Regions from separate parts of the Cupriavidus cauae genome, predicted to be linked through region 2. Evidence: predicted binding sites of a transcription regulator. Region 2 holds the regulator's gene; each other region holds the start of a gene.
What was found. Region 2 encodes LexA, which represses DNA repair genes until DNA is damaged. Its sites were predicted from a motif close to ACTGTATNNNNATACAGT; they were not measured.

Region 1: KZ686_RS17245 (error-prone DNA polymerase) is a predicted target of LexA. The motif match lies at 1,792-1,809, and genes of this name have one in related genera.
Region 3: KZ686_RS24175 (putative DNA modification/repair radical SAM protein) is a predicted target of LexA. The motif match lies at 1,745-1,762, and genes of this name have one in related genera.

The regions. Positions count from the first base shown of each region.
Region 1 covers NZ_CP080294.1:377,470-387,954, forward strand. The annotation lists gene KZ686_RS17245 (error-prone DNA polymerase) at 1-1,665, opposite strand, end outside; gene KZ686_RS17250 (Y-family DNA polymerase) at 1,985-3,679, opposite strand; gene KZ686_RS17255 (damage-inducible protein) at 3,612-4,664, opposite strand; gene KZ686_RS17260 (LysR substrate-binding domain-containing protein) at 4,838-5,752, opposite strand; gene KZ686_RS17265 (MFS transporter) at 5,884-7,224, shown strand; gene KZ686_RS17270 (hypothetical protein) at 7,346-8,074, shown strand; gene serA (phosphoglycerate dehydrogenase) at 8,137-9,360, shown strand; gene KZ686_RS17280 (hypothetical protein) at 9,449-9,760, opposite strand; gene KZ686_RS17285 (BON domain-containing protein) at 10,040-10,485, opposite strand, start outside.
Region 2 covers NZ_CP080293.1:2,847,418-2,857,902, forward strand. The annotation lists gene KZ686_RS12730 (hypothetical protein) at 1-263, shown strand, start outside; gene KZ686_RS12735 (C40 family peptidase) at 326-1,072, shown strand; gene KZ686_RS12740 (inorganic phosphate transporter) at 1,202-2,212, opposite strand; gene KZ686_RS12745 (DUF47 domain-containing protein) at 2,234-2,860, opposite strand; gene KZ686_RS12750 (replicative DNA helicase) at 3,054-4,445, opposite strand; gene rplI (50S ribosomal protein L9) at 4,657-5,109, opposite strand; gene rpsR (30S ribosomal protein S18) at 5,137-5,415, opposite strand; gene priB (primosomal replication protein N) at 5,419-5,718, opposite strand; gene rpsF (30S ribosomal protein S6) at 5,784-6,158, opposite strand; gene KZ686_RS12775 (asparaginase) at 6,307-7,302, opposite strand; gene lexA (transcriptional repressor LexA) at 7,571-8,227, shown strand; gene KZ686_RS12785 (hypothetical protein) at 8,351-8,524, shown strand; gene KZ686_RS12790 (hypothetical protein) at 8,794-8,943, shown strand; tRNA gene KZ686_RS12795 (tRNA-His) at 9,030-9,105, opposite strand; gene KZ686_RS12800 (hypothetical protein) at 9,214-9,465, opposite strand; gene dusA (tRNA dihydrouridine(20/20a) synthase DusA) at 10,261-10,485, opposite strand, start outside.
Region 3 covers NZ_CP080294.1:1,996,804-2,007,288, forward strand. The annotation lists gene KZ686_RS24170 (UdgX family uracil-DNA binding protein) at 1-525, opposite strand, end outside; gene KZ686_RS24175 (putative DNA modification/repair radical SAM protein) at 522-1,733, opposite strand; gene KZ686_RS24180 (SOS response-associated peptidase family protein) at 1,949-2,920, shown strand; gene KZ686_RS24185 (VWA domain-containing protein) at 3,104-4,183, opposite strand; gene KZ686_RS24190 (S1C family serine protease) at 4,253-5,191, shown strand; gene KZ686_RS24195 (AAA family ATPase) at 5,229-6,242, shown strand; gene KZ686_RS24200 (DUF58 domain-containing protein) at 6,220-7,332, shown strand; gene KZ686_RS24205 (vWA domain-containing protein) at 7,329-8,465, shown strand; gene KZ686_RS24210 (sigma-70 family RNA polymerase sigma factor) at 8,551-9,051, shown strand; gene KZ686_RS24215 (FecR domain-containing protein) at 9,048-10,034, shown strand; gene KZ686_RS24220 (TonB-dependent receptor) at 10,308-10,485, shown strand, end outside.

The sequences.
Region 1 (10,485 bases), on a different replicon from region 2:
GCTGTGTCCGCTCTCCCACCACGCCTGCCCCTTGACCACCTGCTCGACCACGCCGGGGTCGATGCCGAGCGCGCGGCCGACGTCGCGCAGCGCGCTGCGGGCGCGATAGGTGATCAGCGTCGCCGCCAGCGCGGCGCGATGGCGGCCGTATCGTTGGTAGATGTACTGGATCACCTCCTCGCGCCGCTGGTGCTCGAAGTCGACGTCGATATCGGGCGGCTCGTCCCGCTCGCGCGAAATGAAGCGGCCGAACAGCAGATTGGTCTGCTCGGGGCTGACCTCGGTGATGTACAGGCAGTAGCAGACCACCGAGTTCGCAGCCGAGCCGCGGCCCTGGCACAGGATGCCTTTGCCGCGGGCAAAGCGGACGATGTCGTAGACCGTCAGGAAGAAATGCTCGTAGCCCTTTTCCTCGATCAGCGCGAACTCGTCCTCCAGCCGCTGCCGCACCGTGGCGGGGACGCCGTCGGGATAGCGCTGCGCGGCGCCGGCCATCGTCTCCTGGCGCAGGTACGAACTCGGCGTATGGCCCTTCGGCACCAGTTCCTCGGGATATTCGTAGCGCAGCGTATCGAGCGAGAAGTCGCAGGCCTGGGCGATCTTGATCGTCTGCGCCAGCGCCTCGCGCGGATAGAGCCGCGACAGCCGCTGCCGCATGCGCAGATGGCGCTCGGCATTGGGCGCCAGCGCCATGCCGCAGGCGCCCAGCGGCTGGCCCAGCCGGATCGCGGTCAGCACATCGGCCAACGGCTTGCGCGAGCGCACATGCATCTGCACCGCGCCGGCGGCCACCAGCGGCACGCCGGTGTCGGCGGCCACCGCTTCGAGCCGCTCGCGATGCAGCGCGTCGGCATGTTCCTGCAGCAGTTCCAGCGCGATCCAGACGCGCTCGCCGAAGATCGCGCGGCACCATTGCGCCTGGGCGCGCAGCGTCTCCGGGTCGGCGCAGTAGTCCGGCAGCAGCAGCGCCAGGCAATGCGGCATGCCGCGCAGATGCGCTTCCTCCGGAGCGGGATCGCTGATGTCGTGCTGGTACAGCTGGTAGCTGCCCTTGTCGGCCCGCCGGCGTCCGAGCGTGATCAGCTCGCACAGATTGCCGAACCCTTCGCGGTCCTGCGCCAGCAGGATCAGCCGGATACCGGACGGGACTTCGGATGGGACTTCGGATGGGACTTCGGACGGGTCACCCCGCTGCCGCAAACCCAGGCCGCCCTCGCCCGCCTGCAGCGTCATGCGGCTGCCGATCAGCAGCCGGAAGGCTTCGGCCGCCTCGGCCCGGGCCAGCAGGCGCGCATGCCGGCGCAGGAACTCCGGCTGGACCGCCCCGCCTGCCGGCGAATCGGCCACGGCAGCGGCTGCCCCCGGGCCTGACGATGGCGCCGCGAGCCACATTTCGTTGTCGTCATCGTCGTCCTCGTCATCGTCGTCCGTGTCATCGGCAGCGCCGCCCGCCGCCATCCTCGCCAGCCGCGCCGCACTGCGCTCCACCGCCTCGCGAGTCCGCTCGCGCAGGGTCTTCAGCGCGTGATGCGCCCGCGCCGTGCCGGCCACCGACGCCTCGTCGGTCAACGCCAGCCCGCGATACCCGAGCGCCAGCGCCCGTTCGATCAGTTCCTCCGGATGGGAGGCGCCGGTCAGGAAGGTGAAGTTGGAAATGCAGTGCAGCTCCGCGTAGTCCGGCAGGCTGCCAAGCAGCAGCGAGGCAAGCGATGGCGGCAACGAAGACGCGGAAAACGGGGACTGGGGTGGAGCTTGGGACACAGCACTGCGAGGGGAATGCCTGGGGTCGATACTGTATGTTTATACAGTATCGGCAAGCGTGAAGGCAAGATGAATTGCGGTGCGAGCCTGCGTGCCTTGTCGTCGTCCGTCCCGTTGCCCCAGCCACAGAAAAAACGATGGCCCCCCGAAGGAGGCTATTTCTCTCTCGCCGGCGTCCAACAGATGGCGAGCGGAGCTATCGTTTTCGGCATATGCGCTGTCCTTACCCAAACAACCCATGCAAAAACCACCGGTACTCCCCTTCCTCCTCCCCCTCGCGTCCGGGGCGTTCGCGGTAGATCCAGCAGCGCAGGCCGTCGCCTCGTTCGGCGATGAAGTAGTCGCGCGTGGCGAGGGCGCCGTCCCACCAGCCTGACTCGATGCGTTCGGGCCGGGACAGCAGCGTCAGCGGGCTGCCGTGGCAGGGGCGATGCCGGCGCACCGGCAGGCGCAGCGGCGGCTCCAGCAGCCACAGCGGACGGTCGGGCAAGGCGGGATCGGCCGGAGCCGGCGTCGAAACGCGGGGCGCCGCCCCTCGCGGCGTCGAAGCTCCCGGCGTCGAAACTCCCCGCGATGAAACCCCCGGCGATGAAACTCCCGGCGACGAAATGCGCGGCGCCGAACCGCGCGGCGACGCGTTGGCGCGGCCCGTGCCGGCTTCGTCGACGGGCCGCCAGCGGTTGGCGCATTCGGGCCGATGGTCCGCCAGCGGATGCGGTTGCAACACGTTCTCGCGGCCCAGCCGCGCCACCAGGGTATCGAGCACGCGGCCGAGTTCGGCCTGCCCGCCGCCCGGCTCGGGAAACAGCGTGTCGCTCTGCGGCAGGCATTCGGCCACGGTGTCGACCTTGAGCATCAGGCCGACCACCGGCGCCTCGAACTGCAGCCGGTCGAGCTTTTCCTGCAGCAGCCGGGACAGATGCACCGGATCGCGGCTGGGCTGGGCCAGGCTGACCGTCACCGGCGTGGCGGCGATGGCGGCGTCGCGCCGCTGGCGTTCGTGTTCGAGCCGCAGCACGAAGCGCGTGACGCCGGCCTGATGCGCCGTCAGCCAGCCGGCCACCGCCTGCAGCAGGCGCTGGGCGCCGGCCAGCACGCCGGCGGCCGATTCGGTCCGTCCCGGCAACTCCATCCGTTCGGCGAAGGTCGGCGGCGCGGTGAACCAGCCCAGGCGCGCCGGCGTCTCGCCATAGGCCTGGTCCAGCCGCGCCAGCAGCTCCGTGCCGAGCCGGCGCTGCAGGCCCGCGCGCGGCAGCCAGCGGACCTCGCCGACGGTGCGGCAGCCGATGCCATCGAGCCAGCGCGGATCGGCCAGGCTCGCCAGCATCTCGACCGGCAGCCGGTCCAGCAGCCGCGCCATCCGCTCGCTGCGCACCGCGCGCCGCGCGGGGCGCAGCACCTGGCCGCGGCGCCCGAGCCGCAGCGGCATCGCGGCCAGCCAGGCGGCACCATGGGCGGTGGTGCCGCAGCCGATCTGCGCGAAGGTGCCGAGGCTGCGGATGCAGGCGCGCACCGCGCGGCACAGCGCGCGATGGCCGCCGAACAGGCGCAGGCTGGCGGTCACGTCAAGCGCGACGGTGGGGGGGCCGAGTGCCTCGTCCATCGTGACCTGCGGCGTGAAGCGCAGCAGGGCCAGCGCGGCGGCGGTCAGCAGTTGCGCTTCGGCGGCCGGGTCGCGCTCCAGATGCACCACCTCGGCCGATAGCGCCTGCACGCCGCCGCGCCGCATGCCGGCGGACACGCCCAGCGCCATCGCCGGCCGGTTGGCCAGCACCACCCGTTCCTGCTCCAGCACGACCGTCGGCACCGCATGGCTGAGCGTGCCGGCGATGCCGGCGGTGCCCGCGGCCTCAGGCCAGCTGGGGTGCAGCGCGTCCAGCGGCAGGCGCGGCAGATGCACCGCGATCCAGAACGGCATGGTCGGACTCGTGAGGGGACTCGTGGGGAGACTCGTTGGCGGATTCATGAGCGGATCCGGACCTCGACTCGGACCTCGACTCGGACATCGACTCGGATGTCGATCCGGATGTCGATTCCAATACCGATGCCGACAGCGCCGAACGCCCGGCCGGCACCGCCGGCATCGCGCCGAGCGGCAGGATCAGCGGGGTATCGCGCACCGGCCCGCGCCGCTTGTGGAAGACGATCGACAGCGCATTGCCGGGCAGCGGCGACAGCAGCAGCCGCAGCACCGCCGGCGACGATTCGCGCAAGGCCGCGGCCGGACGGCAGACCCAGACCACCGCCTCGCTGGCCTGGGCCAGCACCTGCAGGCGCCGCACCGCCTCGGGACGGGCCGAAGGCAGCCACACCAGCACGCCGCCGAAGGCCTGGCTGCGCAGTACCTGCTCGGCGGCCCACAGCAGATCGGCCTGCCTGGTGGCCTGCTGAACGGCTTGCCGAGCGGCCTGGCCGGCCTGGCGCCCCAGGCGCCTGCCCCTGGAGGCGGCCTGGCGAGCCGCGCCCTCGGCACCCTCCTGCCCCTCGCCCGCACGGATCCAATACACCTGCCGTGCCGGCAATCCCCAGGCGGCCAGCGCCGGCGCATTGAGGGCATGTGGCGCGCCGACCCATACCAGCCGGCGCCCGGCCTCGGCCAGCGATTGCAAGGCCGGCCGCAACAGGCGGACTTCGCCGACGCCGCTGTCCGGCACCAGCAGCTCGGTCACCGCGCCGACCGGCCAGCCGCCGCCCGGCAGCTGCGCCGACAGCGTGTCGTAGCCGGTCGGCCATACCGGCAGCGACGCGGCACGGCCAAGCTGGCCGGCCCGCCACAGGTCGGGATGGCGCCGTTCCAGCTCGGCCAGCGCGCGCTGGCGATCCAGCGGGGGTTCCGGGAGGGAAGGAGGCGACGTGACGGCAGCGGCAGGCGGTAACGTGACGGCAGGTGATGACGCAATCATTGTGTTTTCAACGTCTCTCGATGCGCTTTTTATGCATTTCAAAGCGCTTTCTCTGCGCTTCAAGGAGCCTTCAGTGCACTTCAAAGCGCAAAGAAACTCAGCTTTCGGATACTGTATGTTTATACAGTATTTTGACCATCATCAAGAGAGACCCACTGCCGGACTCGGGAAAATCAGCCGCCGATCCGATGCCCCGCCGCCTCGGCCCGAATCCACGCCACCACCTTCAGCACATCGGGACGCGGCCGCTCGTCCGCCTGGATCAGCCAGTAGCCGAAGCTGTCGCCCGCGGCTGGCGGCGGCGCGGCCACCACGCCAAGCTGCCTGTCGTCGAGCAGGTCGCGGATCAGCTCCAGCCGTCCCAGCGCAACGCCCTGCCCCGCCAGCGCGGCATGGATGACCTGATCGTATTGGTTGAACTGCGTCATCGCGCGCGGCTTCGCCCCTTGCCAGCCGCGCTCCTCCAGCCAGTGGCGCCAGCGCAGCCGCGGATTGGTGTCGTCGTCCAGCTCGAGCAGATTCAGGCCATGCAGCGCCCGCACGCTGTCGATCGCCGCGACGCCCAGCGCGGGATGGGCCACCGGCACGATGGTCTCGCCGAACAGCGCGATCGCGCCCGGCGGCGCATGGTCGGCGGCGCAGTAGCGGATCGCCAGGTCGATCTGCTCGGCGCGCAGGTCCGCCACCCGGTTGCTCGCCGACAGCCGCAACTCAAGCTCGGGATGCGCCTGCTGCAAACGCCCCAGCCGGCGCAGCAGCCATAGTCCGGTGACACCGACGCTGGCGGTCAGCGTGACGGGCCGCTGCGCGGCCTGCACGCGCAGTTCGCCGACCACGTCCTGGATCTGCTGGACCGCGGCATTGGCGCTGCGGAACAGCCGCTCGCCGGCGCCGGTCAGCGCGATCGCGCGATGCCGGCGCACCAGCAGCTGGACGCCGAGCTGCGCCTCCAGCGCGCTGATCTGCCGGCTGACCGCGGACTGGGTCAGGCACAGGTCTTCGGCGGCGAGCGTGATGCTCATGCGCCGGCCGACGGCGACAAAGCCCTTGAGCAGATCGAGCGACGGCAGGCTGACGAGGGTTTGCATGGCGGTTTTCACATTCGTGGAGCGCATGCGAGCGGACGAAGAAATCAATTGAGCTGCCCGCATGCAGCCGGCTTAATGGAATCCGGTGATTCCACCGCATGCTAACCGCTCATTCGAAGGCCGTCACGACCATGTCCCGCTCCCGCCTCCGCTCTCCGCTCGGTTCCGCCTCCCCCGCTCCCCGGCTGTCCGCCACCGATCCCCTGGTACTGGTCGTGGCCGGCGGCCTGATCCTCGGCCTCGCGCTCGGCATGCGCCATGTGCAGGGGCTGTTCCTGCTGCCGATCACGATGGAGCGTGGCTGGACGCGTGAGGCATTCGGCTTCGCGATGGCGGTGCAGAACCTGGTATGGGGGCTGGCGCAGCCCTTCGCCGGCATGATCGCCGACCGCTTCGGCTCGGCGCGCGTGATGCTGGCCGGCCTGCTGCTGTATGCGCTCGGGCTCTACACGATGACGCAGGCCACGACCACCGCCGCCTTTGTCTGGAGCGCCGGCATCTGCCTGGGCCTGGCGCTGTCGGGCACGACCTTCGGCGTGGTGTTCGCCGCGCTGAGCCGGCTGGTCAGCGCCGAGCGGCGCGGCTGGGCGCTGGGCGTGGCGGGCTCGTTCGGCGGCCTCGGCCAGTTCCTGCTGGTGCCGGCGGTGCAGGCCGGCGTCGAGCGGATCGGCTGGAGCGCCGCGCTGTGGGCGATGGCCGCGTGCGTGCTGGTGGCCCTGCCGCTGGTGTGGCCGCTGCGCGAGCGGGGCGCTCGGGCAGTCGACGCACCGGCCACCGCACCGGCCGCACCGACCACATCGGCCACATCGGCCACCGCCCCCACCGCAGCAGCGGCCGGCGCGAACGACAACCAGCAATCGATGCGCGCCGCGATCCGCCAGGCCTGCGGCCATCGCGGCTTCTGGCTGCTGAATATCGGCTTTCTGGCCTGCGGCTTCCAGCTCGCCTTCATCGCCTCGCACCTGCCCGCCTATCTGCTCGACCGCGGGCTGCCCGCGCGCGACGCCGTGATCGCGCTGGCGATCATCGCGCTGGCCAATATCGCCGGCACCTATCTGTGCGGCCTGCTCGGCAACCATGTGCGGCGGCATCGCGCGCTCAGCGGCATCTATCTGCTGCGCACCGCGGCGATCGCGCTGTTCCTGCTGGTGCCGCTCTCGAGCGTCAGCGTCTTCGTGTTCGCCGCGGTGATGGGCTTCGTCTGGCTGGGCACCGTGCCGCTGACCAGCGGCCTGGTCTCGCAGGTGTTCGGCACCCGCTATGTGGCCACGCTGTTCGGCTTCGTCTTTCTCGGCCATCAGCTCGGCTCCTTCCTCGGCGTCTGGCTCGGCGGCTATCTGTTCGATCGGACCGGTTCCTACGACCTGGTGTGGATGGGCGCGATCGTGGTCGGACTCGGCGCGACCGTGCTGCACTGGCCAATCGACGACCGGCCGGTCGGTCATCGCGAGACGGCGATGGCGCCGGCTTGAAACCTGCGGCGCAGCCGTCATATCGAGGGGATTCCTTGTTCTCGATTTCCCTTAGTTGCCCTCGAACTGCCATGGTTTTCGTGTACGTTACGCCGTTCAAAAACATGACAGGGAGACATGGATGACGCTGCACCGCAGTGATGCAGGAGAGCCGACGATCGTGGCCCTGGTCGAGGCGATGAAGGCCTGGCAGCGCGCGCTGGATTCGACGCTGTCCACCTCCGGCCTGACCTACGTCAAATGGATCCTGCTGCGTGCCGTCGCGCGCGGCGACTATGTCCGGCACCGGCCGTATCTGGGTGCGATCCTGATCGACGTCGAGATGGGCGAGCATCTGCTGGCCGAGCTGCATCGCGACCGCTGGATCGCCTTCGTCGATCGCGCCGGCATGACCTGCGGCCCGGCCCAGCCCGAGGCGCAGCCCGTCGTCCCCGAGGCCGAGCGCGCGCGCGTGCAGCGCATTGCGCAGTCGCTCAAGGCCCTGCATTCGGTGTCGGTCAGCCCGTTCAGCAGCGACGAACGCACGATGCTGTCGACGCTGCTGCAGCGGATGCAGGCCAACCTGAACGAATTCAGCGACCGGCGCGATGCACAACACGCCGATGCCGACGGCGAAGAGATTTCGCTGATTCGCGCGCATGCGATGCTGGGCGCTTCGGCCAGGTCCTCCCAAGGGTCCAGATCGTCAACATCGTCCAGATCGCCGAACGCATCCGCGTCGCCCGAGCGCGCCGCGAAGGCATCCATCGCGGTCCCGTCCGCGGCCGGCAAGACTGTCGAATGCGGTCCGATGCCGGCCCGCCCGGCGCGCCGCAAATCGTCGCCTACCTCACTTCCCTGCCGAAGTTGAGGCAAGATAGAGCGCTGCACCGACACCGTCGGGGCCCACCACGACCGCCACACGAGGCCGCGATGACCAAGGTAATGCTGCTCGAGAACATTCACGAAAGCGCCAGCGAACGGCTGGCAGAGGCCGGACTGCAGGTCGACCGCCGCGCCGGTGCGCTGGCCGGCGGCGAACTGCACGAAGTGCTGGCCGCCAACGAGCTGATCGGCATTCGATCGGCGACCCATCTGCATGCCGAGGACATTCGCCATGCGGCGAATCTGCTGTCGATCGGCTGCTTCTGCATCGGCACCTCGCAGGTCGACCTCGCCGCCGCGACCGCGGCCGGCATCCCGGTATTCAACGCCCCGTTCTCGAATACCCGGTCGGTGGCCGAGCTGGTGGTCAGCGAGGCGGTGATGCTGCTGCGCCGGATTCCCGAAAAGAACACGCTGGCGCATGCCGGCAAATGGGCCAAGGGCGCGGCCGGCGCCTTCGAGGCGCGCGGCAAGACGCTCGCCATCGTCGGCTACGGCAATATCGGCTCGCAGGTCGGCGTGCTGGCCGAGGCGATGGGCATGCGGGTGGTCTACTACGACGTGCAGCCGCGCCTGTCGCTGGGCTCGGCCAAGGCGGCCGGCTCGCTGGCCGACGCCGTCGCGCATGCCGACGTCGTGACGCTGCACGTACCGGCGACGCCGCGCACGCGCAACATGATCGACGCCACCGTGCTGGCCGCCTTCAAGCGCGGCGCGATGCTGATCAACGCCTCGCGCGGCAGCGTGGTCGATATTGCCGCGCTGGCGCAGGCGCTGCGCGACGGGCGGGTCGGCGGCGCCGCGATCGACGTCTTCCCCAGCGAGCCGAAGAGCAACAAGGATGCGTTCGTCAGCGAGCTGCAGAACCTGCCCAACGTCCTGCTGACCCCGCATATCGGCGGCAGCACCGAGGAGGCGCAGCAGAACATCGGCGTCGAGGTGGCCGCCAAGCTGGTCAACTATCTGACGACCGGCGCCACCATCGGCGCGGTCAATTTCCCGGAGGTCGATCCGGGGCCGGTCGATTGCCCCGCGCGGCTATTGAACGTCCACGGCAATGCGCCGGGCGCGCTGGCGGCGTTGAACACGCTGCTCGCGCGCGAGGGCATCAATATCGCGGGCCAGCATCTGGAAACGCGCGGCACCACCGGCTATGTCGTCACCGACCTGGACAAGGCGCCCTCGGCCGAACTCGAACAGGCGCTGGCCGCGCTGCCCGGCGTACTGCGGCTGCGCGTGCTCAGGCGCGACGAGGCCGGTGCGGCCTCGTAGGCGGTTCATGACGGTTGATGGCCGTAATGGCCGTAATGGCCGGTAATGGCGGGATCTGCAGCAGAGACCTGCAGATGGGATCGGCGGGTCAGGCCGCTGGCCCCTGGCGCCGGCTGCCCCACAGCAGAATCGCGCTGATGACCCAGCCGCAGAAAAACAGCGCGTCGCCGAGCTGATTCAGCACGAGCGGCATCGATTCGCCGCGGAACATCTGCGACAGCATGTCTTCCGGCAGGCGTGAGGCAATCCACAGAAATACGGCCGGTGCGCTGCAGTAGACGCCCGGCTGCCACCATGGCGCACGCCTTTTTTCGGCATTGGCCTGGGCCGATGCCGGTGCGCCGGCATCGGGCTGTGCCGCCGGCCGGTTGGCGGCGATGAAACCCTCATTGGCGGTCATGGCGCCCTCCCTGTTTTGTGAGCGCAGTATTGCCCAGAGGGTGGCGCGGCGCCATCGGCGCCTGTCTGACACGCGTGCGGCAGCGCACGCAAGGCGGGCTGGCGGGATGGAACGGGCGGGCGCCAGGCGGTCGCCCCGCTTCACCGCCCCGCTTCACCGCCCCGCCTCACCGCCCCGCCTCACCGCCGCCACTTCACCGCTTTCACCGCTCCACCGCCCGCTGCACCGACCGCCTACGCAGCCTGCCGGGGCCTGCCCGGGCGCCGGAGCCTCGGCCGATCAGTCCGGGGTCCAGCCCTTCAGATCGTCCATCTTCGCCGGCGATTCGCCGCTGTCGCGGCGGACGCGAATGTCGTTCTCCACGTCGGTTACGCCGAAGACATTGTCGACCAGGTCCTCGATGTCGTACTTCTCGTTGCGGTTGCGCACCGTGCCGGCGAGCTTGACGATGCCGCCGTTGACATCGACCGTCACCTCGCTGACATCGAGCCCTTCGGCATAGGCAAGCCGTTCGCACACCGCCTCGCGGATACGCTCGTCGCTGCGGCGATAGCCCTTCGGACCGACGCGGCGCTGCGGCCGATCGTCGGTGCCGAAGAATTCGCTGACCGCCTCGCCGATGCGCCGGCCGATGTTGTACAGCGGGCCGTGCTCCTCGCGGTCATCGTCGCGCCCGTAGCGGCCGTCGTCGCGCCCGTAGCGGCTGTAGCCGCCGCCATAGCTCA
Region 2 (10,485 bases):
ACGAGCAACGGCGGCTGGCCGCACGCCAGAAACAGTTCAACATGGGCGTGCTGTTTACGCAGGGCGCGACCGGTGAATACCTGGCCGATGTCGAGGTCCGACTGATGCGCAAAGGCCACGAAGTGGCGCGATTTCGTACCGAAGGGCCGCGCTGCCTGATCAAGGCGCCGGAGGGCCGCTACAATGTGCACGCCACTTACAACGGCCAGCCCAAGTCCATGACCGTCGGCACCGGCACCTACGACGCGCAGTTGCGCTGGTAGCCATCCGGGCATCGCGCAGCGATGCCCCGGTCGAAGGACCGCACCGGCTGGCCCACCAGTCCATGCGATCGACCAGCACCGGCCTTCCTTCTTCGCTTCCCTCGACGCTTCCCTCGACGCTTCCCTCGACGCTGTCGTCGATTCGATCCGCGGTGATTGACACGCGCCGGCTGCTGGTGGGCGCCCTCGCCCTGCTGCTGGCGGCCTGCGCCAGCACGCCGCCCTCGCGCCATGGCGGCCATGCCCGCAACACGCCGCGCGCGCCGATCGTCGAGCCGAGCGCCGGCCTCGAAGAGATCTCGATCCAGGCGATGTCGCTGGTCGGCACGCCCTACCGCTACGGCGGCAATACGCCCGATTCCGGCTTCGACTGCAGCGGCCTGGTCCGCTACGTGGTGTCGCGCGCGGCCAACGTCAATCTGCCGCGCACCACCGAGGCGATGGGCACGCGCGGCACGCCGCTATCGCGCGATCAGGTGGCCTCGGGCGATCTGGTGTTCTTCAACACCACGGGGCGGGCGAACTCGCATGTCGGCATCTACGTCGGCCAGAACCGCTTCGTGCACGCGCCGTCGAGCGGCGGCACCGTGCGGCTGGAGGACATGACCAAGTCCTATTGGGCGTCGCGTTACAACGGCGCGCGGCGCATCGCCAACGCCGCGGTACCGGTCGCGCCGAGCACGCCGGTTCCGCAGGCGGTGCCGGCTGTGCCCGTCTCCCCGCCGCCGCCCGCAGCGCCTTCGCCGGCGCCCGCCCCGGCGCCGGTCCCGGAAGACGACGATCCGATCGCCGCCTTCGCCAATCGCTGAGCCGCTTGGCCTTGGCCCACGGCACACTGAGCCGGTGGACCGGCGCCCAGCCGAAAAACGGAGTCCCAATGACAAAGGCCAGGCAAATGCCTGGCCTTGTCTTTCATCGCCTGCCCTTGCGGGCAAGCCTCACAGCAGATGCCGCCCGATCCACCAGGCGATCGCCGCCATGAAGGCCGACGCCGGAATGGTCAGCACCCAGGCCCAGACGATGTTGCCGGCCACGCCCCAGCGCACCGCCGAGGTCTTGCGCACCGAGCCCACACCGACGATGGCGCCGGTGATCGTATGCGTGGTCGAGACCGGCACGCCCAGCGTGGAAGCGAGGAACAGCGAGATCGCGCCGCCCGTCTCCGCGCAGAAGCCGCCCACCGGCTTGAGCTTGGTGATCTTCTGGCCCATGGTCCGCACGATGCGCCAGCCGCCGAACAGCGTGCCCATGCCGATCGCGACGTAGCAGCTGACGATGACCCAGGTCGGCGGCGCGCTGTCGCTCTGCATCACGTGGCCGCTGGCGATCAGCAGCATCCAGATGATGCCGATGGTCTTCTGCGCGTCATTGCCGCCGTGGCCCAGGCTGTAGAGCGAGGCCGACACCAGCTGCAGGCGGCGGAACCAGCGGTCCACGCGCGACGGCGGCGTACGGAAGAAGGTCCAGCCGACCACCAGCATCAGCAGCGAGCCGAGCAGCATGCCCGCCAGCGGGGAGATCAGGATGAATGCCACGGTCTTCAGCAGGCCGCTGGCGACCAGTGCGCCGGTGCCCGCCTTGGCCACCGCGGCGCCCACCAGGCCGCCGATCAGCGCGTGCGAGGACGAGGACGGGATGCCGTAATACCAGGTGATCAGGTTCCACGCGATCGCCCCGACCAGGGCGCCGAAGACCACGTAGTGGTCGACGATATTGACGTCGATGGTGCCCGTGCCGACCGTGGCCGCCACCTTCAGATGGAAGACGAAGATTGCGATCACGTTGCAGACGGCGGCCAGCGCCACTGCGTGATGGGGCTTGAGCACGCCGGTCGATACCACGGTCGCGATCGAGTTCGCGGCATCGTGAAAGCCGTTCATGAAATCGAACAGCAGAGCGAGCGTCACCAGCAGGACGATCACCCACAAGCTCATTTGTACAGTCTGCATGCGGAGTTCCGGTGGGCGCGCTCAGGCGTTTTCCAGCACGATGCCTTCGATGATGTTGGCCACGTCCTCGCACTTGTCCGTGATCGTCTCGAGCTGCTCGAAGATGGCCTTCATCTTGATCAGCCGCTTGACGTCGGTCTCGTCGCGGAACAGCTTGGAAATCGCCCCGCGCATCAACCGGTCAGCCTCGGATTCGAGCTGATCGATCTGCTGGGCCGTCTTCAGGATCGTGCTGGCGTTGCCCATGTCCTCGAGCAGGCCGACCGCGATCTTGACCAGTTCGCAGCACTGCACGCAGATCGAGGCGAGCTTGCGGGCCTCGTCGGTCAGGCTGGTGACGTCGTACAGCGTGATGGTCTCGGCCACGTCCTCCATCAGGTCGAGGATGTCGTCCATGGTCGTGATCAGCTTGTGGATCTCGTCCCGGTCGAGCGGCGTGATGAAGGTCTTGTGCAGCAGATCGATGGTGTCGTGCGTGATCCGGTCCGCCTTCTTCTCGGTGGCCTGCACGCGCCGCGCGTGGGCTTCGGCATTGCCGAGATCGTTGATCAGCGTTTCCAGTTCGCGCGATGCGGTGACCGCGCAGTCGGCGTGCTGGTTGAAGTATTCGAAGAACTTGCCCTCGGTGGGCATGAATCGGCCGAACATGGCTGTTCCTTGTCGCGGCGCGCTGGCGCGCCGTCTCGTTGGGAATGACTGGATTGCGGGAGAGATTGCGCAACAGCCGGCGTTGCCGCCGGCTGTCACGGAAAAGCAATATTCTACAGGGTAGTCGGCGCGTGACGTACGCTTTGTGTGGCGCAACACGACAGCGCGCCACCCGCCTGCCGCGCCCGCGCGGTCAGGTATCGTTGTCGAAGAACGCCGGGCCGCCGCTGAAGTTGTCGAACTTGGTGAACTGGCCCAGGAAGGTCAGCCGCACGGTACCGATCGGACCGTTACGCTGCTTGCCGATGATGATTTCGGCGGTGCCCTTGTCCTGCGAGTCCGGGTTGTAGACCTCGTCGCGATAGATGAACAGGATCACGTCGGCATCCTGTTCGATGGCGCCCGATTCGCGCAGGTCGGACATCACGGGACGCTTGTTGGGACGCTGCTCCAGGCTGCGGTTCAGCTGCGACAGCGCGATCACCGGGCAGTTGAGCTCCTTGGCCAGGCCCTTGAGCGAACGCGAGATTTCCGAGATCTCGGTGGCGCGGTTCTCGCCGCCGCCCGAGCCCGACATCAGCTGCAGATAGTCGATGATGATCAGGCCAAGCTGGCCGCATTGGCGCGCCAGCCGGCGCGAACGCGCGCGCAGCTCCATCGGGTTCAGCGCCGGCGTCTCGTCGATGAACAGCTGCGCGTCGTTCATCCGCTGGATCGCATGCGTCAGCCGCGGCCAGTCCTCGTCGAGCAGCCGGCCGGTGCGCAGGCGATGCTGGTCGAGGCGGCCGACCGAGCCCAGCATACGCATGGCCAGCTGCGTGCCGGCCATTTCCATCGAGAACACCGCCACCGGCAGGCCCTGCTCGACCGCGACGTGCTCGCCGATGTTCAGCGAGAACGCGGTCTTGCCCATCGACGGACGGCCGGCGACGATGATCAGGTCGCCCGGCTGCATGCCGCTGGTCATCCGGTCCAGGTCGAGAAAGCCGGTCGGCACGCCGGTGACATCGGTATTGGTGTCGCGGTGATAGAGCTCGTCGATCCGTTCCACCACCTGCGTCAGCAGCGGCTGGATCTCCTGGAAGCCCTTCTGCCCGCGCGAGCCTTCCTCGGCGATCGCGAAGACCTTGGATTCGGCCTCGTCCAGCAGCTCGCGCACCTCGCGGCCCTTCGGCGCAAAGGCCGAGGTCGCGATGTCGTCGGCCACCGTGACCAGCTTGCGCAGCACCGAGCGCTCGCGCACGATTTCGGCGTAGCGGCGGATATTGGCCGCGCTCGGCGTGTTCTGCGCCAGCGAGTTCAGATAGGCGAGACCGCCGACCTCCTCGGCCTTGCCGGCCACCTGCAGCATCTCGTAGACCGTGATCACGTCGGCCGGCTTGGTGTCCGAGATCAGCCGCGCGATGCTCTGGAAGATCATCCGGTGGTCGAAGCGATAGAAGTCCGCCTCTGACAGGAAATCGGCGATGCGGTCCCAGGCCGCGTTATCCAGCAGCAGGCCACCCAGCACCGATTGCTCGGCCTCGATGGAATGCGGCGGGACTTTGAGATTGTCGAGTTGGGGATCGGCGACGGGCGCGTTCATGGGGGGCAATTATAGCGGCCCGCCCGCGCATGGCCGAGCGAATCTCGGCCGGCGGAGGACCCGATGATGGTGGCGCCGCGCACAACGCGCATGCGTGCGGGCGCCACAAAGAAAAAAGGCAGAAGCGGCTGTCAGCCTGCTCCTGCCTTTTGCTGGCCTGGCCGGGCCGCGGCGGCGCGAACGGATGTCGCGCCGGTCGCGGCCGGCAGGCTTAGACGTGCTCGCCCAGCACCGAGACGGTGATGTCGACCGCGACGTCCGTGTGCAGCGACACGCTGATCGGATAGTCGCCGACCATCTTCAGCGGACCGTTCGGCAGACGAACCTGCGCCTTCTCGACCTTGAAGCCCTGGCCAGCCAGCGCTTCGGCGATGTCGGCGTTGGTCACCGAGCCGAACAGACGGCCGTCCACGCCCGACTTCTGCGTGATCTGGACGGTCAGGCCGCTCAGCTTCTCGCCTTCGGCTTGCGCGGCGGCCAGCTTCTCGGCGGCGGCCTTTTCCAGCTCGGCGCGCTTGGCCTCGAACTCGGCGATGGCGGTCTGCGTCGCGCGGCGGGCACGCTTGGACGGGATCAGGAAGTTACGGGCGTAACCATCCTTGACGCGAACGATGTCACCCAGGTTGCCCAGGTTGACGACTTTTTCCAGCAGAATGACTTGCATCGTGTTTTCTCCTTAGCGACCAGGCGATCAGTTCTTGTGCAGGTCGGTGTACGGCAGCAGCGCCAGGAAGCGGGCGCGCTTGATTGCCGTGTCGAGCTGACGCTGATAGTGCGCCTTGGTGCCGGTCAGACGAGCCGGCGTGATCTTGCCGTTGTCGCCGATGAAGTCCTTCAGCGTCTCCAGATCCTTGTAGTCGATCTGTTCGACGCCGGCCACGGTGAAGCGGCAGAAGCGCTTGCGCTTGAACAGCGGGTTCTGCTGCTGGAAGCGCTTCTTGTTCTTGTTGTCACGTTTGACGAATGCCATGGTTCAATCCTTTACGAATGCTTTACATCCAGTGATGTGAAAGACGAGAGCCTTGCTGTTGCGGTGCCTGCGGGCGAGAAAGCCTTCGCAGTCGAGCACCGTGCCGAGCGGCGTGCGCTCCAGGTGCTGGCCGACCGGACCGACGCCCATCGCGGCGATCGCGAACTCGACCTGCCGCGGCGTCTGCGCCTCGACCACCTCGCCGCCGTATTGCAGAAGGCAATTGACGACGGGGATGCCGGCCGGCGTGTAGCGCAACGCGTCGCGCTCGACGAGGGTGGCGTGCAGCCTCAGCTGGTTCATCGCGCCACCGCCTCTCGCATGCCGCCCCGGTCATGCCGGAGCGAACCGCACACAGCAGACCGCACTCAGGCGGCCTGGCCTTCGCTGGTTTGCTGCGAAGCCTTGCGGGCTTCTTCGCGCTGGACTTCCTTCATCATCGGCGACGGGCCGGTCTCGGCCTTCTTCGTCTGGACGATCAGGTGGCGCAGCACGGCGTCGTTGAACTTGAACGCGTGCTCGAGCTCAGCCAGCGTGTCCTTGCCGCACTCGATGTTCAGGCAAACGTAGTGAGCCTTGGCCAGCTTCTGGATCATGTAGGCCAGTTGACGACGGCCCCAGTCTTCCACGCGGTGCACCTGGCCGTTCTGCGACGTGACCAGCGTCTTGTAACGCTCGATCATGGCCGGCACTTGCTCGCTCTGGTCCGGATGGACGATGAATACGATTTCGTAATGACGCATTGACGCTCCTTTTGGGATAAGCCGCCCGGGCGCCAAGTCCGGTGCAGCAAGGGTTAAATAGCCCGCGAGTATAGCCCGGAACGGCCACGGCGGCAAGCCGCATGAGGTCCCGGCTGGATCTGCGGCGCTCTGGCTTGCGCCGCCTACATCAGATCTGCGCGAAGAACTGCTGCAAACGCACCGGATCGCCGGCCAGCGCGGGATCGGCGCCAAGCGCCAGCAGCAGCGCGACCCGGGCCTTGTACGGATTCAGATCGCCGGCCGATACGAAGGCGCCCGCCGACGGATTGGGCTGCGCCGGGGCGATCACATTACCGGCACCGGTGCGCGTGCTGCGCACCACCGCGACACCGGCGCGCGCCGCGTCGACAAGCGCCGCCACCAGCGTCTCGTGGATCGATCCATTGCCGGCCGCCGCGACCACCAGGCCCCGCACTCCGCTGCCGACCAGCGCATCGACCACCACGCGGCCCGGTTGCGCATAGCTGGCGACGATCTCGACCGCGGGCCAGTTCTGCGGCAGCGGCAGGGCCTGCCGGGGCAGACGCAGCGGCGCACGCGTGAAGCGCACCAGCGCGTCCTGCACCAGCCCGATCGGCCCGGTGCCCGGAGAGGCGAACGCGTCGACGGCCGAGGTGTGCGCCTTGACCGCGTCGCGTCCTGCGTGAATCTCCTGATTGATGACCACCAGCACGCCCTTGTCCGCCGCGTCAGGATGCGCCGCGACGCGTACGGCATCGAGCAGGTTCAGGGGGCCATCGGCCGACAGCGAGGTCGCCGGCCGCATCGCCGCGGTCAGCACCACCGGCACGCTGGCCACGCCGGCAAGATGCAGCAGCATCGCCGTTTCTTCGAGCGAATCGGTGCCGTGCGTGATCACGATGCCGGCCACGTCGTCCTGCGTGGACCAGTGGTGGACCCGCGCCGCCAGCCGCGCCCACAGGCCGAACGACATGTCCTTGCTGTCGATCTGCGCGACCTGCTCCGCCTCGATCCGCGCGACGTCCTTCAGCGCCGGGACAGCCTCGAGCAGTGCCGACACCGGCACGGTCGCCGCCTGATAACGCGCGCTGCTGGCGGCGCTGGACGAGGAACCGGCGATGGTGCCGCCAGTGGCAAGAACGATCACGCGAGGCAAGGTCATGGGCACGAGATATCCGTAAACAGGCGGCGATTGTACCCGCCGCGACGGCCCGCTCCCCTACGGTCTTGCCCTGCCCCGCAGCCCGACCGTCCGGCCTCGAAAGTGGACGAGGATGCAAATTCCTCTTGCACTTCGATCGATACTGTATAAAATCACAGCACACTGTTCAAACGTACAGTGTTGCACATGGCGGCCACCGACGGCCTGCACGCTTCGCAGCGCGCGCCACCGGCCGGACCGCCACCGGATACAACAACACGGACAAGCCATGGCGACTCTGACACCCCGGCAGCAGCAGATCTTCGACCTGATCCGCAACACCATCCGGCAGACCGGCATTCCGCCGACCCGCGCCGAGATCGCTGCGGAATTCGGCTTTTCGTCGCCGAACTCGGCCGAAGAACATCTGCGCGCGCTGGCTCGCAAGGGCGTGATCGAGCTGACGCCCGGCGCCTCGCGCGGCATCCGGCTCAAGGTCAATCGCAGCGACTCCGAAATGCCGGACCAGTTCTCGCTGCCGATGGCCGGCGTGATGCAGCTGACGCTGCCACTGGTCGGCCGTGTCGCCGCCGGCAGCCCGATCCTGGCGGCCGAGCATATCGACCGCCAATACCAGGTCGACGCCTCGGTCTTCGACGAACGCCCCGACTACCTGCTGCGCGTACGCGGCATGAGCATGCGCGACGCCGGCATCTTCGATGGCGACCTGCTCGCGGTCAAACGCGCGCAGGATGCCGCCAACGGCAAGATCGTGGTGGCACGCATCGGCGAGGACGTGACCGTCAAACGGCTCAAGCATCGCGGCGACGCGATCGAGCTGATCGCCGAGAACCCGGACTTCGCCAACATCATCGTGCGGCCCGGACGCGAGGAATTCTCGCTTGAAGGCATCGCCGTCGGACTGATCCGCCAGTCCGGCTTCTAGCCCAACGAAGCAATCCGGCAGGCGCCGCCGCCTTGGCGCCAACCTCAGTCATGCAGCCACACGAGCCGCAGGGCCCCGTGTTGCCGCAAGACTTCCGCTGACGCCTTACCGAAGAGGACCACCATGCTGCAAGCCGACCGCTCCCTGACCCGTTACCCCGTCAAGCCCACGCCGTTCCGCCAGTCCAAAGGTGTCCGCATCTACCAGGGCGCGCAGCGCCGCACCATGGTCGGCAGCATGGCGGCGATCTGCCGGATGCTCGAACTCGATCAGCCGGGGGTGAAGTTGAATGCGTGAGGTTGATCGCGTGAGGTTGATCGCGTGCGGTCTAGCGCGGGAGGTCTGGCGCGTGAATTCGAACGTGCGAGGCAAGCCGCGTTCGTGCGATCGCAGCGACAAGATCGACTGCGTTGAGCGCCTGCGCGCGCGTCCGCGCGAGACGCGGGATATGGCCGCCCGATCGAAAGCGACGGCTCTCGCGCATCGCAACAAACCCTTACAACTCGGACCGTGAATTCGTTAACGCATGGCCTAGCCTGTTCCCATGCTTTTCGAAGGAGACGGCCATGCCTTCGTCAGACGACACCGTCAAGCTGCTTCGCCCCGGTCGCCGCACCATGAACTGGCACGACGTGGCACTGATCGCAGCGGGTTGGATCGCCTTGTGCATGGGTATTGGGTGGACGATCACCAAGGCCGCTGCAAGGCTGGTTTGAGGACCGACTTGAGGCGCTGGCCCGCCCGATGATGCTCGCCACAAAGCAAAACAGCCGCTCGATGAGCGGCTGTTTGCATGGGATCTTGGGGTGGCTGATGGGACTCGAACCCACGACGACAGGAATCACAATCCTGGACTCTACCAACTGAGCTACAGCCACCGTAGCGCCGTCGTCAGTACTGCTCGACGGAAACCAAGATTATACAAACTTCGTTTGGCGATGGCTAGTACTACGCACAAAAATTTTCGTGCGTAGTCGAACGGCGCATCAGGACCAGCGGGCTTCGAGGCGGATCGCCTCGCGGATCGCCTCGATCGTTTCTTCCTCGGACTGATACGTACCAGGCAGTCTTCGGCTCCTGCCGTTCAGCACATCGGTCTGCAGTGCCGCGGCCGCGGCCGCATCCGTGCCGCGATGCCAGCAGTAGCGGGCGGTCCAGGTACCGTTCTGCAACCGCTCGACCACCCAGACGACGCGGAAGCCTTCGAACGCGACACCAAACAAGCCGTCTTCTTCCATTCCACCCTCCGAGGCCAGACCTTCTTGTCGTTTTTGGCTACATCTTGCCATCACCCGGTTGGGGGGTCACCTCTTTGCAGCAGGCAAACGAGAATGATTCGCGGGGACGTTGCTCGACGGCATCACGCCGGCAGCGGCAAGGCGGGAGGGAAACGGGGCGGACGGCGGAGGAAGGGAAAGCAGAAGGCGGAAGCGGCGGGGAAATGCGGTGCAAAAAAAAGTCCGCACACGGCGGACTCTTAAACTCTTGCGATCTCAATGCCCTGAAGGCAATTGCAATGTAACTGTCATCGCCGCCAAGCACTATTCGGGTAAACGAAAGGACCGGCGACCGACCCCGGACACGCCCGGCTCCAGGACAAAAAAAGCCCGCACTAGGCGGGCTCCAAAATCAGTTGAAGAAAGCCCTGTATTCGAGGGCACAGACAGTTTAAGAAAATCGGAATCGGCTTGGCTATCTAGGGGAATCCCTTTCCTGGTGCCTGCCATCGCCTGCACTGGCGTGGAAAGTGGCTGCAACGCGGCGGCACGGCGGGTGCGGGACCATGCCCGATTCGAAATTAGAATCTGCACTCCAATCGGCGGCGGCCATCTACCGCCGCTCGACCGCCGAGCGCCGACCGCTCGGCTGCCGATCACCTGTCACCGGTACCTGTCACCGGCTCCTTGTGACCGGCGGCCCCTTATCATCGACTACCGGTCAGCGACTGCCTGTCAGCAACGGCCCCTCACCGACTGCCAACTCCGAACTCCAACTCCCGACTCGGACTCCCGACTCGGACTCCCGGCCGCCAATCATGCCGCCTGCAGCGGCCGCTCCGCATGCAGATGGCTACGCGCCTCCTCGAACAGCGCATCGACACCGTCCCGCGTACGGATTGCATTCATCCGGCGCGCGTCGGACAGCACACGCCGCCAGCCCCGCCCGCCGGGCACGCCGCGATACAGGCCGAGCATATGCCGCGTCGCCGCGCCCATATAACCGCCCCGCTCCACCAGATCGCCGATATAACGCTGCAT
Region 3 (10,485 bases), on a different replicon from region 2:
GGCCATCGCATGCAGCCGCGCGCCGTCTTCATCGGCGGCGGAAGCTACGGCGCGATCGCCTTGGCACCATCGCCACAGCACCCGGTAAAGAAACGCCCAGCGTTGCGGCGAACGGTAACGCGCGGCGTCCTGCAGCAGGGCGGCCAATGCCTTGGACACGCGCACGTCCGGGGCGGCGCCCGTGGTGTCCGGGCGGGCTGCCGGCACCGCGTCGTCTCCCGAGACCGGCGCGTTGTCTCCCGCGACCCGTGCGTTGTCGCCCGAGACCGGCGCGTTGTCGCCTGGGACCGGTGCGTCGTCTCCCGAGACCGGTGCGGCGCCGGGACCGAGCAGCATCAGCTGTTCGGTTCCCCCGCTTGCCGCCGAGCCGCGCTCCGTCCATGTGACCGTCTCCGGCGGCCAGCCCGCCGCCAGCGCCCGCAAGGCCTGCGCGCGCCAGCTTGCGTAGCCGCCATCGACGCCGCCATCGACGCTGCACTCAACGCCGCACTCGACCACCAGCGTGCGCGGTCCTGCGCCGCTCATAGCAAGGCCAGCTGCACGGGCGCCGGCGACAGCGCCCGCCGCAACTGTTCGGACGGTGAATCCGCCAGCGCCGGCCGGTAGTCCTGCACCACGACGAAGGGTTTGACCTTGTCCATCGGGCAGCGCAGCCGCGCCAGGTCCTGATAGCGGATCGCGCGCGAACGGCGCAGCTCCACCAGCCGCTTCGCGTTGCGCATGCCGATGCCGGGCACCCGGGCGATCAGGGCCTGCGGCGCGCGGTTCAGGTCGACCGGAAACGACTCGCGATGCGCCAACGCCCAGGCCAGCTTCGGATCGATGTCCAGCGGCAGGTCGCCGCCGGCCTGGAACAGCTCCTCGGCCTGGAAGCCGTAGCCGCGCATCAGGAAGTCGGCCTGATACAGCCGATGCTCGCGCAGCAACGGCGGCGCCTGCGCGGGCAGGCCGGACGGGCTGTCGGGAATCGGGCTGAACGCCGAGTAATAGACCCGCTTGAGCTTGTACGCGCCGTACAGCGTCTGCGCGGTCTGCAGGATGGTGCGGTCGTCGGCGTCGTCCGCGCCCACGATCATCTGCGTGCTTTGCCCGGCCGGCGCGCGGCCCGGCGCCTGCCTGTCGCTCTCCGCCTCTTCCTGCGCGAGGCGGATCGAGCCCATGGCACGCTTGATCGTATGCGCGTTCTTCTCCGGCGCCAGCCGTTGCAGCCCGTCGTCGGTGGGCAGCTCGATATTGACGCTGAGCCGGTCGGCATACTGCCCGGCCTGCGAGATCAGCCAGGGATCGGCGTCCGGAATCGTCTTCAGATGGATATAGCCGCGGAACTGGTGTTCGTCGCGCAGCGAACGCGCGACCTGGACCAGCTGCTCCATGGTGTAGTCGGCGCTGCGGATGATGCCGGAACTGAGAAAGAGCCCGTCGATATAGTTGCGCCGGTAGAAGTCCAGCGTCAGGTCGACCACCTCGCGCGGCGAGAAGCGCGCCCGCGGCACGTTGCTGGAGCGGCGGTTGACGCAGTACTGGCAGTCGTACTGGCAGAAGTTGGTCAGCAGGATCTTCAGCAGCGAGACGCAGCGCCCGTCGGGCGTGAAGCTGTGGCAGATGCCCGCGCCGGTACTGGCGCCCAGTCCCCTTTTGCCGAGCGAATCCCGTTTCGGCGCGCCGCTGCTGGCGCACGAGGCGTCGTACTTGGCGGCGTCGGCCAGGATTTCCAGCTTGGTGAGCAGTTCCATCGGGTGGTGATACTGTATGGATATACAGTATTATAGGCGCTATCGCGTTTGCGAGGCCGATTTCCCGCGGGACAAGGCGGCAAGGTTGGCCGGCGCCATGCCGCCCGGCCTCAAGCCTTGACCTCGTGCGGCGGGAGCCCCGGCTCAATACCGATGTCCGCCGCCACCGAAGCCTGCGAGGATGGCGCCATCGTGGCCGTCAAGGGGAGAGGCCGATGTGCTACGCCGCGCAGATCAAGGCCGATTTCAGGAAATTCACGCGCGAATACGGCGCGGTGATGAGCCTTCGCCAGTTCTTCGAATTGTTCTGGCAGAAGCGCAAGGACCAGGAATGGCAAAAGGTGCCCAAGGCGATGCGCATGGCCTTCGCGCAGGCCGGTTCCAGCTCCGACGAGGAGCGCGAGCTCGCGGCGCTGATCGCCGCGGGCGACCGCGAACAGGCCAATGCGCTGGAGGCCGAGCTGTTTCGCCAGAAGACCCGCCTTGCGCAAGCGGAGCGCGCGCTTGCCGGCCGGCTTACCCGCAAGGCCGAGAACGAGCAGCGCATCGCCGCCGACAAGATCGCCCGCCTGCAGCAGAACCTGGCCGACCTGCAGCGTGCGGTGCCGGTGCCGGAGGACGCGATGATCTTCCCGGGTTATTACGCGCCCGTGATGATCATGATGGACGGCCAGCGCGTGATCGTACCGATGCGCTACCGCTGCCGGCTGCCCGGCTGGGACGTCGCCATGGAAAGAAAGAAGCCCGGCACCTACAACGCGCGCCGCGACAATCTCGAGACGGCGTGGCGCCAGCTGTTTGGCTATCGCCACGGCATCCTGCCGATCCGCGCCTTTCATGAACACGTGGCCCGGCACCGGCTGGAGCGCCGCGAGCTCGGCCCGGACGAAAAGGAGCAGAGCGTCGTGCTGGAGTTCCGTCCCGAGCCGCCGCAGGATCTATTGATCGCCTGCCTCTGGTCGCATCACAAAGGCGAGGCCGGCGAGCCGGATCTGTATTCGTTTGCCGCGATCACCGACGAGCCGCCCCCGGAAGTCGCCGCGGCCGGCCATGACCGTTGCGTCATTCCGATCAAGCCAGAGCACGTGGACGCCTGGCTCAATCCAGACCCCGGCAATCTGGCCGCCCTGCACGCGATCCTGGACGACCGGGAGCGGCCGTTCTTCGAATATCGGTTGGCGGCTTAGCGGGGGCGCAGCGGGAGGCGGCGATGGCTTACCAATGACGGCTTACCAATCCTTCTACTGAACTTGCCAATTCATCCACTCGGGAGGTCGCGCTTTACCAATTCATCTACTGAGCGCGCCGGTTCTTGCCAATTCATCTACTGGGAGCGCCGCGACTTACCGTTTCCTCTACATCGCCAAACCTCAGCGCCGGAACCAGAGGATCGACAGCCCGCTCGCCGCCATCAGCAGCAGCACCGCCACCGCCGCGAACAACGCCCCGACCTCGGTTTCCCGGCGCTCCAGCGCGAAGCGCGTGTTCAACTGGCGATAGACCTGGCTGAGATCGGCTTCCGAGCCCGCGTGGAAATATTCGCCGCCGGTGATCTTGGCGACCGCGCGCAACGCGGGTTCATCGAGCTGCATGTAGTAAGACATGACGGAACCCGAACCGCCGGCCGTCGTGCTGTCGCGGGAGCCAAAGCCGACGGTATAGACGCGCACGCCCCGTTCGGCGGCCATGCGGGCGGCGATGACGGGGTCGGGGCCGGTGGTGCGGCGGCCGTCGCTGAGCAGGATCACGGCGCCGTGCCGATAGGAGCCGGGTTCGGCCGCAGGCCGTTCCTCGCGTCTGGCGCGTTTCTGGCGGAGAGCGTCGGCCGCGGCCGATTCGTCCAGCGGCCTGCCCTGATTCTCCGGCGGCTCCGAAGCGTCGCCGAACAGCACCGCCTCCAGGTCGATGCCATCGTTCGGGAACAGGACCGCCAGCGCTTCGATCAGGCCACTGCCCGTCGCGGTGCCTCGCTGAAGCTGGAAGCGCTCGATCGCCTCGAGCATGTCCTGCCGGTTGTCGGTTGGACTGAGCACCACCGACGCGGTCCCGGCGAACGACACGATGCCCAGCCGCACCTTGGCCGGCAGCCCGATGACGAGATTCATGGCGGCCTGCTGTGCGGCGGCGAGGCGGGTCGGGGCGACATCGGTCGCTTCCATGCTGCGCGAGACGTCCATCGCAAGCACCAGCGTGATGGTGTCGGCCGGCAGCGTGATCGTCGCACTGGGCCGCGCGCAGGCGAGCAGCGCGGTGCCGAGCGACAGCCAGAAGAGCAGGGGAGGGAGGTGGCGCCGGAGCCATTGCCGGGGACCGAGCGCCGCGCGCGGCAGGGTGAGGTTGGCGTAGAGCAGAGCCGCCTTCCTGCGCCGGGCGAGCACGTAGAAGTAAGCCGCTGCCAGCACGGGAAGCACGAGCAGCAGCCAGAGCATTTGAGGCCAGAGAAACTGCATGCCCTGCTCCTTGGCGCGTGGTTAAGATCGATGGTACTGTAGTTTCCGACGCGTGAACTCGGGGCGGCGATGAAACGGGTGACGATCTACGGAACAGCCTTGGCGGCGATCGCACTCGTCTTCGCCGCCGGCATCGGCTCCGCCTGGCTGTTGCAGCCGAAACAGCGCGTCTTGACGCAGTCGGACATCGATTCGGCCGTGCTCCACACGCTGAACAACAAGGACCTGCCTTCGCGCGCCGCCCGCGCTGCCGAGGCGATCCGCCAGTCGGTGGTCGAGGTCCGCAGCTATCCGGCCGCCGATACCGCCGCGGAGAAGCCGCGCGCCGACAAGGCCGGACGCGATCGCCCCGCCAGGCCGCCCGAATCCTCCGCCCCTTCCAAACGCACGCCGCGCGACGAGACCGCAAAGGGCAAGGCCCCCGGCGACAAGGCCCCCAGCGACAAGGTCGCGCCCGACGCCTTGCCCGACGGCCGGCACATTGGCACCGGCGTGGTCGTCACCGAGAGCGGCGTGATCCTGACCAACTACCACGTCGTCGCCGGCGCCCGCCGCGTCGAGGTCCGCTTCCACGACGGGCATACCGCCGAGGCCACCGTGCTGCAGGCCGTGCCGGAGAAGGACCTCGCCATCCTGCAGCCCAGATCGATTCCCGACGACCTGCCGCCCGCGACGCTCGGTTCCAGCCGCGAACTGGCGCCGGGCAGCGAGGTGGTCGCGGTCGGCTTTCCGTTCGGCATCGGCCCGTCGGTGACGGCCGGCGTGGTGTCCGGGCTCGACCGGCAGTTCGTGTCCCCCGACGAGAAGCAGCAGCTGGACAAGCTGATCCAGTTCGATGCCGCCGCCAATCCGGGCAACTCGGGCGGGCCGCTGGTCAACATGAAGGGCGAGGTGGTGGGAATCGTCACCGCCATCCTCAATCCCAACCAGAGCGGCAATTTCCTTGGCATCGGGTTTGCCATCACCATCGAAAGCGCGGGCGGCTCCGTCGGCGCTTCGCCCTTCTAGCCTTCCCTACAGAATTCCACACCACAGCGAGAGGCCCATGAACGACCAAGCCCGGGACGCCATCGAAACCGCCAACCTGATGGAGCGCCTGCTGTACGAGGTCAAACGCGTGGTCGTAGGCCAGGACCATTTTCTCGAGCGGGTGCTGGTGGCGATCCTTGCCGGCGGGCATCTGCTGGTGGAAGGCGTGCCGGGGCTGGCCAAGACGCTGACCGTCAATACGCTGGCCAGAACGATGCGCGGGACCTTCAAGCGCATCCAGTTCACGCCGGACCTGCTGCCGGCCGACCTGGTCGGCACGCGCATGTACCACCAGGGGACCGGCGAGTTTTCCACGGTGCGCGGGCCGGTCTTCGCCAATCTGCTGCTGGCCGACGAGATCAACCGCGCGCCGGCCAAGGTGCAGAGCGCGTTGCTCGAGGTGATGCAGGAAAAGCAGGTCACCATCGCTGGCGAAACCCATCGGGTGCCGATGCCCTTCCTGGTCATGGCCACGCAGAACCCGATCGAGACCGAAGGCACCTATCCGCTGCCGGAGGCGCAGGTCGACCGCTTCATGATGAAGGTGCTGGTGGGTTATCCGAGCGAGGACGAAGAGGTCGTGATCGTCAACCGCGTCACCGGTCCGCGGATCGACGTGAGCCCGATCGCCACGCCCGAGCAGCTGACCGCGCTGCAGGAGGAATGCCGCGCGGTGTACGTCGATCCCGGCCTGATCCAGTACGCGGTGCGCGTGGTCTCGGCCACGCGCCGGCCGGCCAGCTACGGGCTCGACGATCTGGACCGTTACGTGACCTTCGGCGCCAGTCCGCGCGCCACCATCGGCCTGATCGAAGGCGCGCGCGCGCTGGCGCTGCTGCGCGGCCGCCACTATGCGGTGCCGGAAGACGTGATCGATCTGGTGCCCGACGTGTTGCGCCATCGGCTGTCGCTGTCCTACGAGGCGATGTCCGACGGCATCACCCCAGATGCCTTGATCGGCCGCATCGTGCAGGCCATGCCGGTTCCCGAACGTCCGCTGGAATCCCATGTTCGGGCGGCTGCGCGGTAGGCGCCGGTCCGGCCCGGACGCCGCTTCGGACAAGGCCGCGCCCGGCGCGCCGCGCGGTGTCGGCGCCGGCCGCACCGATGCCTTGCTGCGCCGCATGGAATGGACCGTGGTGCGCCGCCTCGACGGCATGCTGCAGGGCGACTACCGCACGCTGTTTCGCGGCTTCGGGCTGGACCTGGCCGACCTGCGCGAATACCAGGCCGGCGACGACGTCCGGCACATCGACTGGAACGTGACCGCCCGGCTGCAGACGCCGTATGTGCGGATGTTCCAGGAGGATCGGGAGATCGCGGCCTGGTTCCTGCTCGACCTGAGCGGCTCCGTCGAGTTCGGCTCGGGCGAGGTCCGCAAGCGCGACCTGCTGAGCGATTTCACCACCGTGATGGCGCTGCTGCTGACGCGCTATGGCAACCGCGTCGGCGCCGTGCTCTACAACGGGGCGGCCGACATGACCGCGTCGGTGGTGCCCGCGCGTGCCGGGCGCCGGCAATTGCTGCACCTGCTCGACCGCATGCACGCCACGCCGGCCGCCTCGCCGGGCCACACTCGGTTGCGCGGCCTGCTCGACCATGCACGGGCGGTCGCCAGGCGGCGATCGGTGGTGTTCGTGGTGTCGGACTTTATCAGCGACCCAGGCTGGCAGGCCTCGCTCGCGATGCTGGCCAGGCGTCATGAGGTGGTCGCCGTGCGGCTGGTCGATCCCCTGGAGCAGGCGCTACCCGATCTGGGTTTGCTGGTGCTGCAGGACGCCGAGACCGGCGAGCAGATGTTCGTCGACACGCACGATCCGGCCTTTCGCAAGCGCTTCGTGGCGGCCGCGCAGGTGCGCGAGGAAGAACTGCGGCTGGGCTTTGCCCGGGCCGGCGTGGATTGCCTGACGCTGTCGACCGATGCCCGGCTGGACCTGGCCCTGCTGGAGTTCTCGCGGCAGCGTCGTCATCGGCAAGGCACGGCGAAGGGCACGGCAAAGGGCACGGCGCCGAAAGCCGGCAACGCGGGCCCCAGCGCGGGGGGCAATGCGGGCGCAATTGCGGGCGCGAATGCAGGGGCAAGCAAGGAAGCGAAGAAGGGGGCCGCATGGACGGCGTGAGCGAGGCGATCACCCGGCTGCCCGCCATCAGCTTCCTGTGGCCCAGGATGCTGTGGCTGCTGGCGCTGGTCCCCGTGCTGGCTCTCGCCTACCTGTGGCTGGACGCACGGCGCCGGCGCGCGGCGGTTCACTATCCCGCCCTGAAGACCGTCGGCTTCGCCAACCGCGGCGTCGCAGGCTGGCGCCGGCATGTGTCCCCGGTGCTGATCCTGCTCGCGTTGACCGCATTGATCGTCGCGATCTCGCGGCCGCATGCGCTGCTGGTGCTGCCCTCGCGCATCGAGACCGTGATGCTGGTCATCGACCTGTCCGGCAGCATGCGCGCGAAGGACGTGCAACCGAACCGGCTGCGCGCCGCGCAACAGGCCGCCAAGGGGCTGCTCGAGGCGAAGCCCGCGGGCGTCAGCGTCGGCCTGGTCGCGATGGCGGGAACATCGGCCGTCGCGCAGGCGCCGAGCCGCACGAAGCAGGACGTGGCCACGGCCATCGACCGCCTGCAGCCACAGGGCGGCACCGCGCTGGGCAACGGCCTGCTGATCGCGCTGACGGCGTTGCGGCCGGAAGCGACCGAGGACGCCGGACGCCTGATGGATGGCGATGCCTCGCCGCTGAAGAAACGCGGCGCGCTCGGCAACCTGTTCGGCGCCGCGGGATTGGGGCAGGGAGCGAGCCCGGGCGCGGGCCAGGGAGGAGGACAAAACTCTGCCGACCAAGAGGGCGCCGCCGCCCCGGGCTCCTATGCCGCCGGCGCGATCGTCGTGTTCTCCGACGGCGAAAGCAACGCCGGTCCGACCGCGGTGCAGGCGGCCGAACTGGCGGCCTCCTATGGGGTGCGCGTCTATACCGTCGGCGTGGGCACGCCCCAGGGCGTCGTGCTGTCGGCGGACGGCTGGTCGGCGCGCGTCAAGCTCGACGAGGCCGTGCTGAAGGAAGTGGCCAATACCACCGGCGCCGAATACTTCCGGCTGGAGGACGCCGCCAGGCTCAAGCAGGTGTATCGCGCGATCAACGCCAAGCTGACGCTAGGCAAGACCGAGCAGGCGGAAATCACCGCACTGTTCGCCGCGCTTGGCGCGGTGCTGGCGGCGGGTGCGGCGCTGCTGTCGCTGTGGTGGTTCGGACGGGTGATGTAGGGCAGGGCGCAAGAAATCGTCTGCTGGGAAATGAGATGTATTATCATCTGCGCGGTTTTCTGGCCGTTCCCATCCTGTTCCGCCCATGCCCGCTCCGAGCCGAAGCACGACACTGCACGCACTCTATTGCGATCATCACGGCTGGCTCCATGGCTGGCTGCGCAAGCGCCTCGGCAACGACTGCGAGGCGGCCGATGTGGCGCACGACACCTTCCTCCGAGTCTATGCCGGCCCACGCGCACTCGACCATCTGTCCGAGCCGCGTGCCTTTCTGACCCACGTGGCCAAGGGGCTGGTGGTCGATCTCTACCGTCGACGCGCGGTGGAGAAGGCCTACCTGGACAGCCTCGCCCAGCTGCCTGAAGCGCTGGCGCCTTCGCCCGAGACGCGGGCACTGGTGCTCGAGGCCCTGCACCGGATCGACGCGATGCTGTGCGCCATGCCCGTGCGAGCGCGCGAGATCTTCCTGTTGTCGCAGCTGGACGGCCTGACCTACGCGGAGATCGCGGCGCGGCAAGGCATCTCGCTGCGAACCGTGAAGCGGCAGATGCGCGACGCCTTTCTCGCCTGCCTGTCGGCGATATGAGCCGCGACCGTGGGGCGGGGACGGTGCCCGCCAGCATCCTGGCCGAGGCGGCCGACTGGATGGTACGCATTCAGTCGGATCCGCACGACGCCGCGCAACTGGCCGAACTGCACGCCTGGTGCGCGCGCAGTCCCGCGCATGCCCGGGCCTGGCACCAGGCGCAGCAGGTGCTCGGCACGTTCGACAGCGTGCCGGCCGCGTTGCGGCGCACGGCGTTGGCGGGACTCGCGCGCGAACAGCGGCGCCGGGCCACCCGCAAGCTCGCCCTGATGCTGGTGGGCGCCCCGGCCGCCTGCCTGGCCTGGCGCTTCGCCCCGTGGGAGGCGATGACCGCCGGCATCCGTACGGCAGTCGGCGAAACCCGCGAGGTACGGCTGGCCGATGGCACGCGGGTCACGCTGGACACGGACAGCGCGATCGACGTGTCCTATTCCGACAGCACGCGCCTGATCAAGCTGCGGGCGGGCCGCATCCTGATCGACACCGAGCCGGACCCGGCCGCCGTGCCCCGGCCCTTCGTCGTCGAGACGCCGGACGGCGTGCTGCGCGCGCTCGGGACGCGCTTCGTCGTTCGCCGGCAGTCCGACGCCAGCCACGTGGAGGTCTACCAGGGAGCGGTGGAGGTTCGGCTGCGCCGCGACGGCGCGCCGCTGCGGGTGGGCAGCGGGCAATGGCTGCGCTTCGGCGCCGGGGAGACGGCATCCGGCGCCGCGCTCGACGGCATGGGTGCGGCGTGGGCGCACGGCATGCTGGCCGCGCGCAATCTGCGGCTGGAGGCGCTGGCCGAGGAACTGGCGCGCTATCGTCCCGGCATCGTGCGCTGCGATCCGACCATCGCCGACCTGCGCGTGACCGGGGCCTTCCCCTTGCGGGACACGGACCGCAGCCTGGACCTGCTGGCCGAGACGCTGGGCATCCGGGTGCGCCGGCGGACCCGCTACTGGGTCATGCTCGAGCCCGGCGACGCCGGCGCCTCGCGATAGTACACAGGCCCGGGGCGAGCCAGCCGGCCCGCCTTCATGCGCCGCCAGCCCGGCTCATGCGCCGCAGGCACGGCTCATGCGCCGCGGGCACGGCTCATGCGCCGCGGGCACGGCTCATGCGCCGCCAGCCCGCTTCATGCGTTCCCGGCCCCCAATTGCGCTCGCCGCACGTGGCCCCTTTTTTCCTCTCGCACGGTGTACCTGTTGTAGGCCGGTCCCGCCCCAGCGGGCACCGGTCCGATCGTCGACTGGTCACTGGTGTCGGAAAGGAACATGTTCGTGGCAATCCCCTGCAATTCCCGGTTTTCTCCCAAGCAAGGCGTGCTGACGCGGGCGCTGTCGCGTGCCCTGTCCGGCACCGCATTGAGCCTGTGCGCCACGCTGGCCGTGCCGGACGCCGCGCTGGCCCAGGCCGCTGCCCCGGGCGGCGCGTCTTCCGCGCGCAGCTACG